2 linked regions of the Agarilytica rhodophyticola genome follow. Each later gene encodes a partner of the first gene's protein in a complex. Links are inferred from orthologs where the notes say so. Each region holds a gene or a part of one and is shown on either strand. Other genes may lie near its edges.

Region 1 (4,584 bases):
GCGCAGAGCAACAATACGATCGATACCATGTTGCTGGTATTGCTTGAGCAGCGCCAGCATTGTCTCTTCGTTATCACCGCCGAAAGAAAGGTGGGGCGCGACGGATAATCCGTTTTCCTTCATTGTGGTGACGGTATTAAAGGTATTGTCGCGAGTGGAACCGCCGGCCCCGTAGGTAACCGAGAAAAAGTCGGGCTCTAAATTATTTAGTTGGCTGCTGACATCTTTGAGTTTTTCTCTTCCCTTATCGGTTTTAGGGGGAAAGAATTCAAAACTCAAACGCAGTTCTTGTAAGTCACTCATAGTGTTTCCTTTTTACGTAAAGTCCGCAGAATAAGCTGCGAACTTTACAAGAGGAGTTATGATTAGTATTTGTAAGACTCAGGCTTGAAAGGGCCCTCAACTTCTACATTAATATATTTTGCTTGTGTTGGAGTGAGCTTGGTTAATACACCACCGAAGCCTTCTACCATGTCTTTTGCCACTTCTTCATCAAGCTTTTTAGGGAGCACTTTTACATAAAGGGCATCTTGCTTTTTGTCAGCGGGCAAATCGGCAAATTTACTTTCGTAAAGGTAGATTTGAGCGAGTACTTGGTTGGCAAAAGATCCATCCATAATGCGAGATGGATGGCCTGTCGCATTACCTAGATTCACTAAGCGACCTTCAGAAAGTAAAATTAAGTGATCACTTTTATCGTCTTCGTTACGATAAATTTTATGCACTTGAGGCTTAACTTCTTCCCACTTCCAGTTTTCACGCATGTAAGCCGTGTCGATTTCATTGTCGAAGTGACCAATATTACATACCACCGCACTTTTCTTAAGGGCTTGTAACATTGCTGAATCACACACGTTAACATTACCTGTAGTGGTAACAATTAAATCGGTGTTTTGTAGAAGAGCAGTATTAACATCTTCCAATTTGCCAGTATTGTTGCCGTCGTTATAGGGGGATACTACTTCGAATCCATCCATACAAGCTTGCATGGCACAGATAGGATCAATTTCAGTTACTTTTACGATCATGCCTTCTTGGCGTAGAGATGCAGCAGAACCTTTACCGACATCACCATAGCCCACAACCAAGGCTTTTTTACCTGATAGCAAGTGATCGGTGCCGCGCTTTATTGCATCGTTCAAGCTGTGACGGCAGCCGTATTTGTTATCATTTTTTGATTTGGTAACAGCATCGTTAACATTGATAGCAGGTACTTTTAACTTGCCTTCCTCGAGCATTTCTAACAAGCGATGTACACCTGTTGTGGTTTCTTCGGAAATTCCATGAATACTATCGAGCATGGCTGGGTACTTATCATGTACCATTGCGGTAAGATCGCCACCATCATCAAGGATGATATTAGCGTTCCAGGGTTTGCCATCTAATAAAATAGTTTGCTCAATACACCAGTCGAATTCTTCTTCGGTTTCGCCTTTCCATGCAAAAACAGGAATACCTGCTGCAGCTATAGCGGCAGCGGCATGATCTTGTGTAGAGAAAATATTACACGATGACCAGCGCACTTCTGCACCTAGCTCTACTAATGTTTCAATTAGAACAGCGGTTTGGATTGTCATATGGATGCAACCCATAATACGTGCATCGGCAAGAGGTTGAGAGTCTTTATATTTTTTACGTAATGCCATTAATGCTGGCATTTCACCTTCAGCAATTTCAATTTCACGGCGACCCCATGCAGCATCACTTTCAAATTGTTCTTGCGTTTTTGCTGCAACTTTAAAATCGGTAAAATTTTCTAATGCTTTAACAACGGCGTTCATGCTGTTCTCCAATAAAATAATTGAGTATTTAAATAAAGTGCAAATCGTTTAAGCTCTTATTTAAAGGGCTGCTTTTAATGCGTCTGCCTTATCTGTTTTTTCCCAAGTGAATCCAAATTGCTCACGTCCAAAATGTCCATAGGCTGCAGTCTGCTGGTAAATTGGTTTAAGTAAGTCCAGCATTTCAATAATTCCCCTCGGACGAAGGTCAAAATTCTCTTTAACAAGTGCAATGATTTTGTCATCGCTTACTTTTCCTGTGCCGAAAGTATTAATAGAAATAGACGTTGGCTCTGCGACACCGATGGCATAAGATACTTGTATTTCGCAGCGATCAGCCAGGCCTGCGGCAACAATATTTTTTGCTACATAACGGCCGGCATATGCAGCTGAACGATCCACTTTAGATGGATCTTTTCCAGAAAATGCGCCACCACCATGACGTGCCATGCCGCCATAAGTATCAACAATAATTTTTCGGCCTGTTAAACCGCAATCGCCTACAGGGCCGCCTATAATAAATTGTCCTGTTGGGTTGATATGGTATTTAGTATCGGCGTGCAACCACTGTTCCGGCAGTACAGGTTTAATGATTTCTTCCATTACTGCTTCGCGAATTTGACCTTGTGATACATCTGGATTGTGTTGTACAGATAAGACAACAGCGTCGATAGCGACGGGCTTACCATCTTCATAGCGCAATGTGATTTGGCTTTTTGCATCTGGCCGCGACCATTGATGTGTGCCATTTTTGCGAAGCTCGGCTTGTTTTTCTACAAGGCGATGGGAGTAATAAATAGGGGCAGGCATTAATACATCAGTCTCATTCGTTGCATAACCAAACATTAAACCTTGGTCACCGGCGCCCATTTCTTTGTCGGCTGCTTCGTCAACGCCTACAGCGATATCTGCAGATTGTTTACCAATTGCATTTAATACCGCACAAGATGCACCATCAAATCCTACGTCACTTGAATTGTAGCCAATATTTAAGACCACATCGCGGATCAGGTCTTCTAGGTCAACATAAGTAGATGTTCTCACTTCACCGGCAACCACAACCATGCCTGTTTTTACCATAGTCTCAACAGCAACGCGTGAATTGCGATCGTCTTTCAAAATAGAATCGAGTATGGCATCGGAGATTTGATCCGCCATTTTATCTGGATGACCTTCTGAAACAGATTCAGATGTAAACGTAGTATATTCAGACATATTGAGTACCTTGTTGTATCAAAGCCTTATATTAAAAATAACTTCAATAGTGTGTTTGTTTGATGGTTAATTAGTTTTTAATAAATTCGCGTATTTGAATTTGGAAGCCATTACGCAAAGCAAAATAACTACTTTGCCCCTGGTGTAGTTGGTTGCTCTTAGCCCAGGCGTTTAAATCCTCAGGCTCGAATCCAAGCCATAAATCACCACAGGCGTTGTGTGTCCAATCTTGATCGTGACGGCAAAGGTCACAGATAATGACAATTCCGCCTTTTCTGAGGCCTAGGGCAATATCTTCGAGCGTTTGTTCTGGCGATGGAATGTGGTGTAAAACCATGTTAAGAACAATGCAGTTGAGTGAGTGCTCAACGCGGCGGCAATATCCGGAATCATCTAAGATAAAGTGAATATTCGATAGTCCTTTTTGTTGGCAGTAATGAGTCGCCTTGGCAAGCATTTCGCTGCTGTTATCAACTGCCGAAACATACTTGAATTTATCCGATAATACTTCTAAAAATTCTCCAGCTCCGGGGCCAATTTCTAATGCCACATCAAAATCTTTAAGGCTCGAACTATCGAGCATTTGTGCTACATGTACACCGTATACATCGTAGGCGGCAATAAGATCCTGTTGCTGTGTAAACCGCTCTGAGTTTTCCGAGAAAAATGCATTTGAGGCTTGTGAACGCTGTTGATAAATCTTCTGTAAATTAGCTTTCACATTATCAGCTAGCTCAACTTTATCTATGCTTTGAAATATAGCACTTTTTATTTCTGCCGCTGGGTCTTCTGGTTTAACCGTCGCTCGCTGATAAAAAATGGAATTGCCTTCCTTCCTGGTTACCACGAGATTTGCATTGGCTAATACTTTTAGGTGATGGCTCATACCAGACTGTTTAATGTCGAAAACAGTGCACAGTTCAAGTACACCAAAAGAGCCCTTTGCCAGTGCACACAAAATATCCAGCCGTAAGATATCTCCAGCAGCCTTAAGTAGCTGGCTGAAGTCCTGTATAGGGTGTGATTCCTGAGTTTGTAAATTCGACATACTAATGAGTGTAGCAAACTTAATAGGCTATATCAAAAAATATTGATATAGCCTGTAGAGGAAATGTTTAGCGCTGAGTTTTTGCGGGTTGTGGCGTCAAATATTGCCTAATTGCCATGACTAAAACGCGAATAAGCCTTAACATTTGTCTTCATTTAAAGCATAAAAACCGGGGAAATAGTGATATCAAATGGCTTTGTGAGTTTACTCAATAGATGCATTAGTGGAGAATACGCCTCTCATTTTATAGAGGAGGAAAAACAATGCCATCTCGCAGAGATCTTGCCAACGCTATCCGTGCCTTGAGTATGGACGCAGTGCAAAAAGCGAATAGTGGTCACCCTGGAGCGCCCATGGGTATGGCAGATATCGCTCAAGTACTGTGGAGTGATTACCTTGACCATAATCCACAAAATCCCGAATGGCCTGATCGAGACCGCTTCGTGCTATCCAATGGCCACGGTTCTATGCTGATTTATTCACTGTTACACCTCAGTGGCTATGATCTCCCTATTGAAGAACTCAAAAACTTTCGCCAAC
Region 2 (3,743 bases), 760 kb from region 1 along the record:
TTCACAGGCTTTGGATACTATTTCCGGTGCAGTACAGACGATTAGTGATATGAACTCTCAGATTGCACATTCCGCTATAGAACAGCAGCGAGCTAGTGATGAGATCAATCAGCGTATTGCGGCTATCTCAGGGCATGTAACTAAGATGTCAGAAGTGGCAGATCAAAATGGTCAAGGCTATCACCTGTTAACCAGTAAAACTCAAGAACTCGACGATGTAGTCGGACAATTTAAAGTATGAGTTGAGAGTGGTATTGCAATAAAATTTATTTTAGGGATGTCTATCAATAAAAGCTTTATATACTTGTCGTTTTGCCTCTGAGCTTTCATGCCCAGCACGTAATCTCCAATACTTAGCACTTGCTATGGCCAACTTTGCCCCCATGTAAAGAGCAACACTTTAATAAAGGTGACTGCTCTTGCATCCTATCGTTTTACTTTTTGTCGTAATGCCAATTTTGGAAATGGTCGTCTTGATCAAAGTTGGTGGTGTCATCGGGGTTTTTCCTACAGTTGGTTTAGTATTTTTAACCGCTGTGGTTGGTGTGGCCATGCTTCGTAGGCAGGGCTTGAGTACTATTTTGCGCGCACAGCAGAAAATGCACTCTGGTGAACTGCCCCTTAGTGAGATGGTTGAAGGTATCTTCTTAGCTGTTGGAGGAGCATTGCTGTTAACCCCGGGATTTGTCACTGATGCTCTCGGCTTTTGCTGTTTAATTCCTTTCACAAGGCAATTTGTTATTGGTATGGGAATGAAAGTTTTTAAGCCTTACGTGGTAGCAAAGCAGATGAAAACTCCTTCACAACACCATGAAACAATCGATGGTGAATTTAAACGTGAAGAATAGTGCCATATTTGTAAAAAATATCTATTTTAAGGTGTTGAAATTCTAGAAAGCAGACCCATTGTTGGGAACACGAGCGGAAGGGCTTTACTTCCCTCCTCAAAATGTAATGAATTTCTCGGTATAAACTGAGAGGTTTGTGAGATAAACCGGTTCGAAATTGAACTTAAAGATGTGAAAACGCTATTGGGAGAAACATCAATGAAAATTCGTCCTTTACACGATCGTGTTGTGGTTCGCCGCAAGGAAGAAGAAGAAACTACTGCTGGTGGTATCGTATTACCTGGTTCTGCTAAAGAGAAGCCAAATCAAGGTGTAGTAGTTGCCGTGGGCTCAGGCCGCGTATTGGATAGCGGTGAAACGCGCCCAGTTGACGTAAAAGAAGGTGACATCGTAGTTTTTGGCAAATATGCCGGTAGTGACACTATCGAAATCGATGGCGAGGAATTGGTAATCCTCAGCGAAAGCGATATTAAAGCGATAGTTGAATAAGTATTGATCTATTGATTCTAATGACTGAACTATATTATTCAGTCGAAGCAAAATTTAGTAAGGTTTAGTAAGGAATTATTACTATGGCGAAAATTGTAAAGTTTGGTGATGATGCACGTCAGCTGATGTTAGAAGGCGTAAACGTTCTGGCGGATGCGGTGAAGACCACTTTAGGCCCTAAAGGTCGCAATGTTGTTTTGGATAAATCTTTTGGCGCACCGACCGTGACTAAAGACGGTGTTTCTGTTGCTAAAGAAATTGAGCTAGAAGACAAGTACCAAAACATGGGTGCGCAGATGGTTAAAGAAGTGGCTTCTAAAGCTTCTGATGATGCCGGTGACGGTACTACCACTGCAACTGTACTTGCACAGGCGATTGTTAATGAAGGCCTTAAGTCTGTTGCTGCTGGCATGAACCCAATGGATCTTAAGCGTGGTATCGACAAGGCAGTTGCCGCAGCTGTTGAACATGTTAAGTCTATCGCTCAACCATGTGAAGACGGAAAATCTATTGCCCAAGTAGGTACTATTTCTGCTAACTCTGATTCTCACGTAGGTGAAATCATTGCAAGTGCGATGGAAAAAGTGGGTAAAGAAGGTGTTATCACTGTTGAAGAAGGTAATAGCCTTGAAAATGAACTGGATGTTGTTGAAGGTATGCAGTTCGATCGTGGTTATCTTTCTCCTTACTTTGTCACTAATCAAGAAAATATGTCTGTTGAGCTTGAAAGCCCATTCATCTTATTAGTTGATAAGAAAATTTCTAACATTCGCGAATTATTGCCAACGCTTGAAGCCGTAGCAAAAGCGGGTAAGCCTCTCATTATCATCGCAGAAGATGTTGAAGGTGAAGCATTGGCGACCTTGGTTGTCAACAATATGCGCGGTATTGTTAAAGTAGCTGCATGTAAAGCACCAGGCTTCGGCGACCGTCGTAAAGCTATGTTGCAAGATATCGCTATCTTAACTGGCGGTACTGTTATTTCTGAAGAAGTCGGTTTGGATCTTGAAAATACTACTCTTGAGCACCTAGGTTCTGCCAAGCGCGTTACTATGTCTAAAGAGAACAGCGTTATTGTTGACGGCGCTGGTCAAGCGGCTGATATCCAAGCGCGTGTTGCTCAAATCCGTGCGCAAATCGAAGAGACCTCTTCTGATTACGATCGTGAAAAACTTCAAGAGCGTGTTGCTAAACTTGCCGGCGGTGTTGCTGTGATCAAAGTAGGTGCTGCTACCGAAGTTGAAATGAAAGAGAAGAAAGCGCGTGTTGAAGATGCCTTACACGCAACTCGTGCTGCGGTTGAAGAAGGTGTTGTACCTGGAGGTGGTGTTGCACTTGTTCGCGCTGCCGCTGCTATTACAGACCTTAAAGGTGACAACGAAGACCAAAACCACGGTATTAACGCTGCCTTGCGTGCATTACAAGCTCCTCTTCGCCAAATCGTTGCTAACACTGGTGATGAGCCTGCTGTGGTATTGGAGCGAGTAAGCTTGGAAGAAGGTAACTTTGGTTACAATGCAGGTACTGGTGAGTACGGCGATATGATTGCTATGGGTATTCTTGATCCTGCTAAAGTAACTCGCACAGCTGTACAAGCTGCAGGTTCTATCGCAGGCTTAATGATCACTACAGAAGCTATGGTTGCTGATAAGCCAGAAGAGAAAGGCGCTCCAGCTGCTCCAGATATGGGTGGCATGGGCGGAATGGGTGGCATGGGCGGCATGATGTAAACGCTGCTTACTGCATATTTTCCCAAAAGCCTCTGTATCTTTTCGGTGCAGAGGCTTTTTTATAGCTGCAGATGTATGATCACTGGTGTTTTGCAATATCCTCTCTTTCCTTTAATTTCAATCCATAGTTAAATAGCTCTATGCATTTGAAAAGCAGAGATTTTGCTTAATCCAAACATCCGTAAATTTACGAATATATGCCGTATGTTTTCCCATAGTACGTGAGCCGTTTATATTTCATTGCAGAAATTTATCATCAATCTTTGCGAAAACAATTGGCTAAATATACCTTTAACCGTCAGTATTATACTGCGAAAAACTAACCCTCAAGGAATCCTAGATTATGGCTTTTGAATTACCCGAATTACCTTATGCAAAAGATGCACTTGCCCCTCATATCTCAGCTGAGACTTTGGATTTCCACTATGGTAAGCACCATCAAACTTACGTGACTAAGCTAAATGGTTTGGTTCCTGGTACTGAGTTTGAGGGCAAAACACTTGAAGAAGTTGTTAAAACATCGTCTGGTGGTGTTTTTAACAATGCTGCGCAAATTTGGAACCATACTTTCTATTGGAACTGCTTGAGCCCCAATGGAGGAGGTGAGCCCTCAGGTGCATTAGCTGATGCAATAAACAGCGCTTTTGGATCTTTTGAGAAGTTTAAAGAAGAGTTT

What was found. The genes of interacting proteins can lie anywhere in the genome.
Region 2: the proteins of metK (region 1) and groL are in contact, whole or in part, in a cryo-EM structure (PDB 8P4O), measured with the Escherichia coli proteins. The link is inferred for Agarilytica rhodophyticola from one-to-one orthologs.

The regions. Positions count from the first base shown.
Region 1 is NZ_CP020038.1:1,533,603-1,538,186, forward strand. What follows is about bases 920-3,863. They hold metK (methionine adenosyltransferase), read right to left. Parts: upstream 2,997-3,863; coding sequence 1,842-2,996; downstream 920-1,841. Other genes in these bases: ahcY (adenosylhomocysteinase), read right to left, coding at 920-1,781; BVC89_RS06545 (ArsR/SmtB family transcription factor), read right to left, coding at 3,067-3,863. Outside these bases: metF (methylenetetrahydrofolate reductase [NAD(P)H]), read right to left, coding at 1-303; more of ahcY, read right to left, coding at 366-919; more of BVC89_RS06545, read right to left, coding at 3,864-4,044; tkt (transketolase), read left to right, coding at 4,308-4,584. UniProt on the Escherichia coli protein: Catalyzes the formation of S-adenosylmethionine (AdoMet) from methionine and ATP.
Region 2 is NZ_CP020038.1:2,290,678-2,294,420, forward strand. Bases 821-3,743 are described here. They hold groL (chaperonin GroEL), read left to right. Parts: upstream 821-1,420; coding sequence 1,421-3,067; downstream 3,068-3,743. Other genes in these bases: BVC89_RS09710 (FxsA family protein), read left to right, coding at 821-848; groES (co-chaperone GroES), read left to right, coding at 1,047-1,337; sodB (superoxide dismutase [Fe]), read left to right, coding at 3,411-3,743. Outside these bases: BVC89_RS09705 (methyl-accepting chemotaxis protein), read left to right, coding at 1-241; more of BVC89_RS09710, read left to right, coding at 420-820.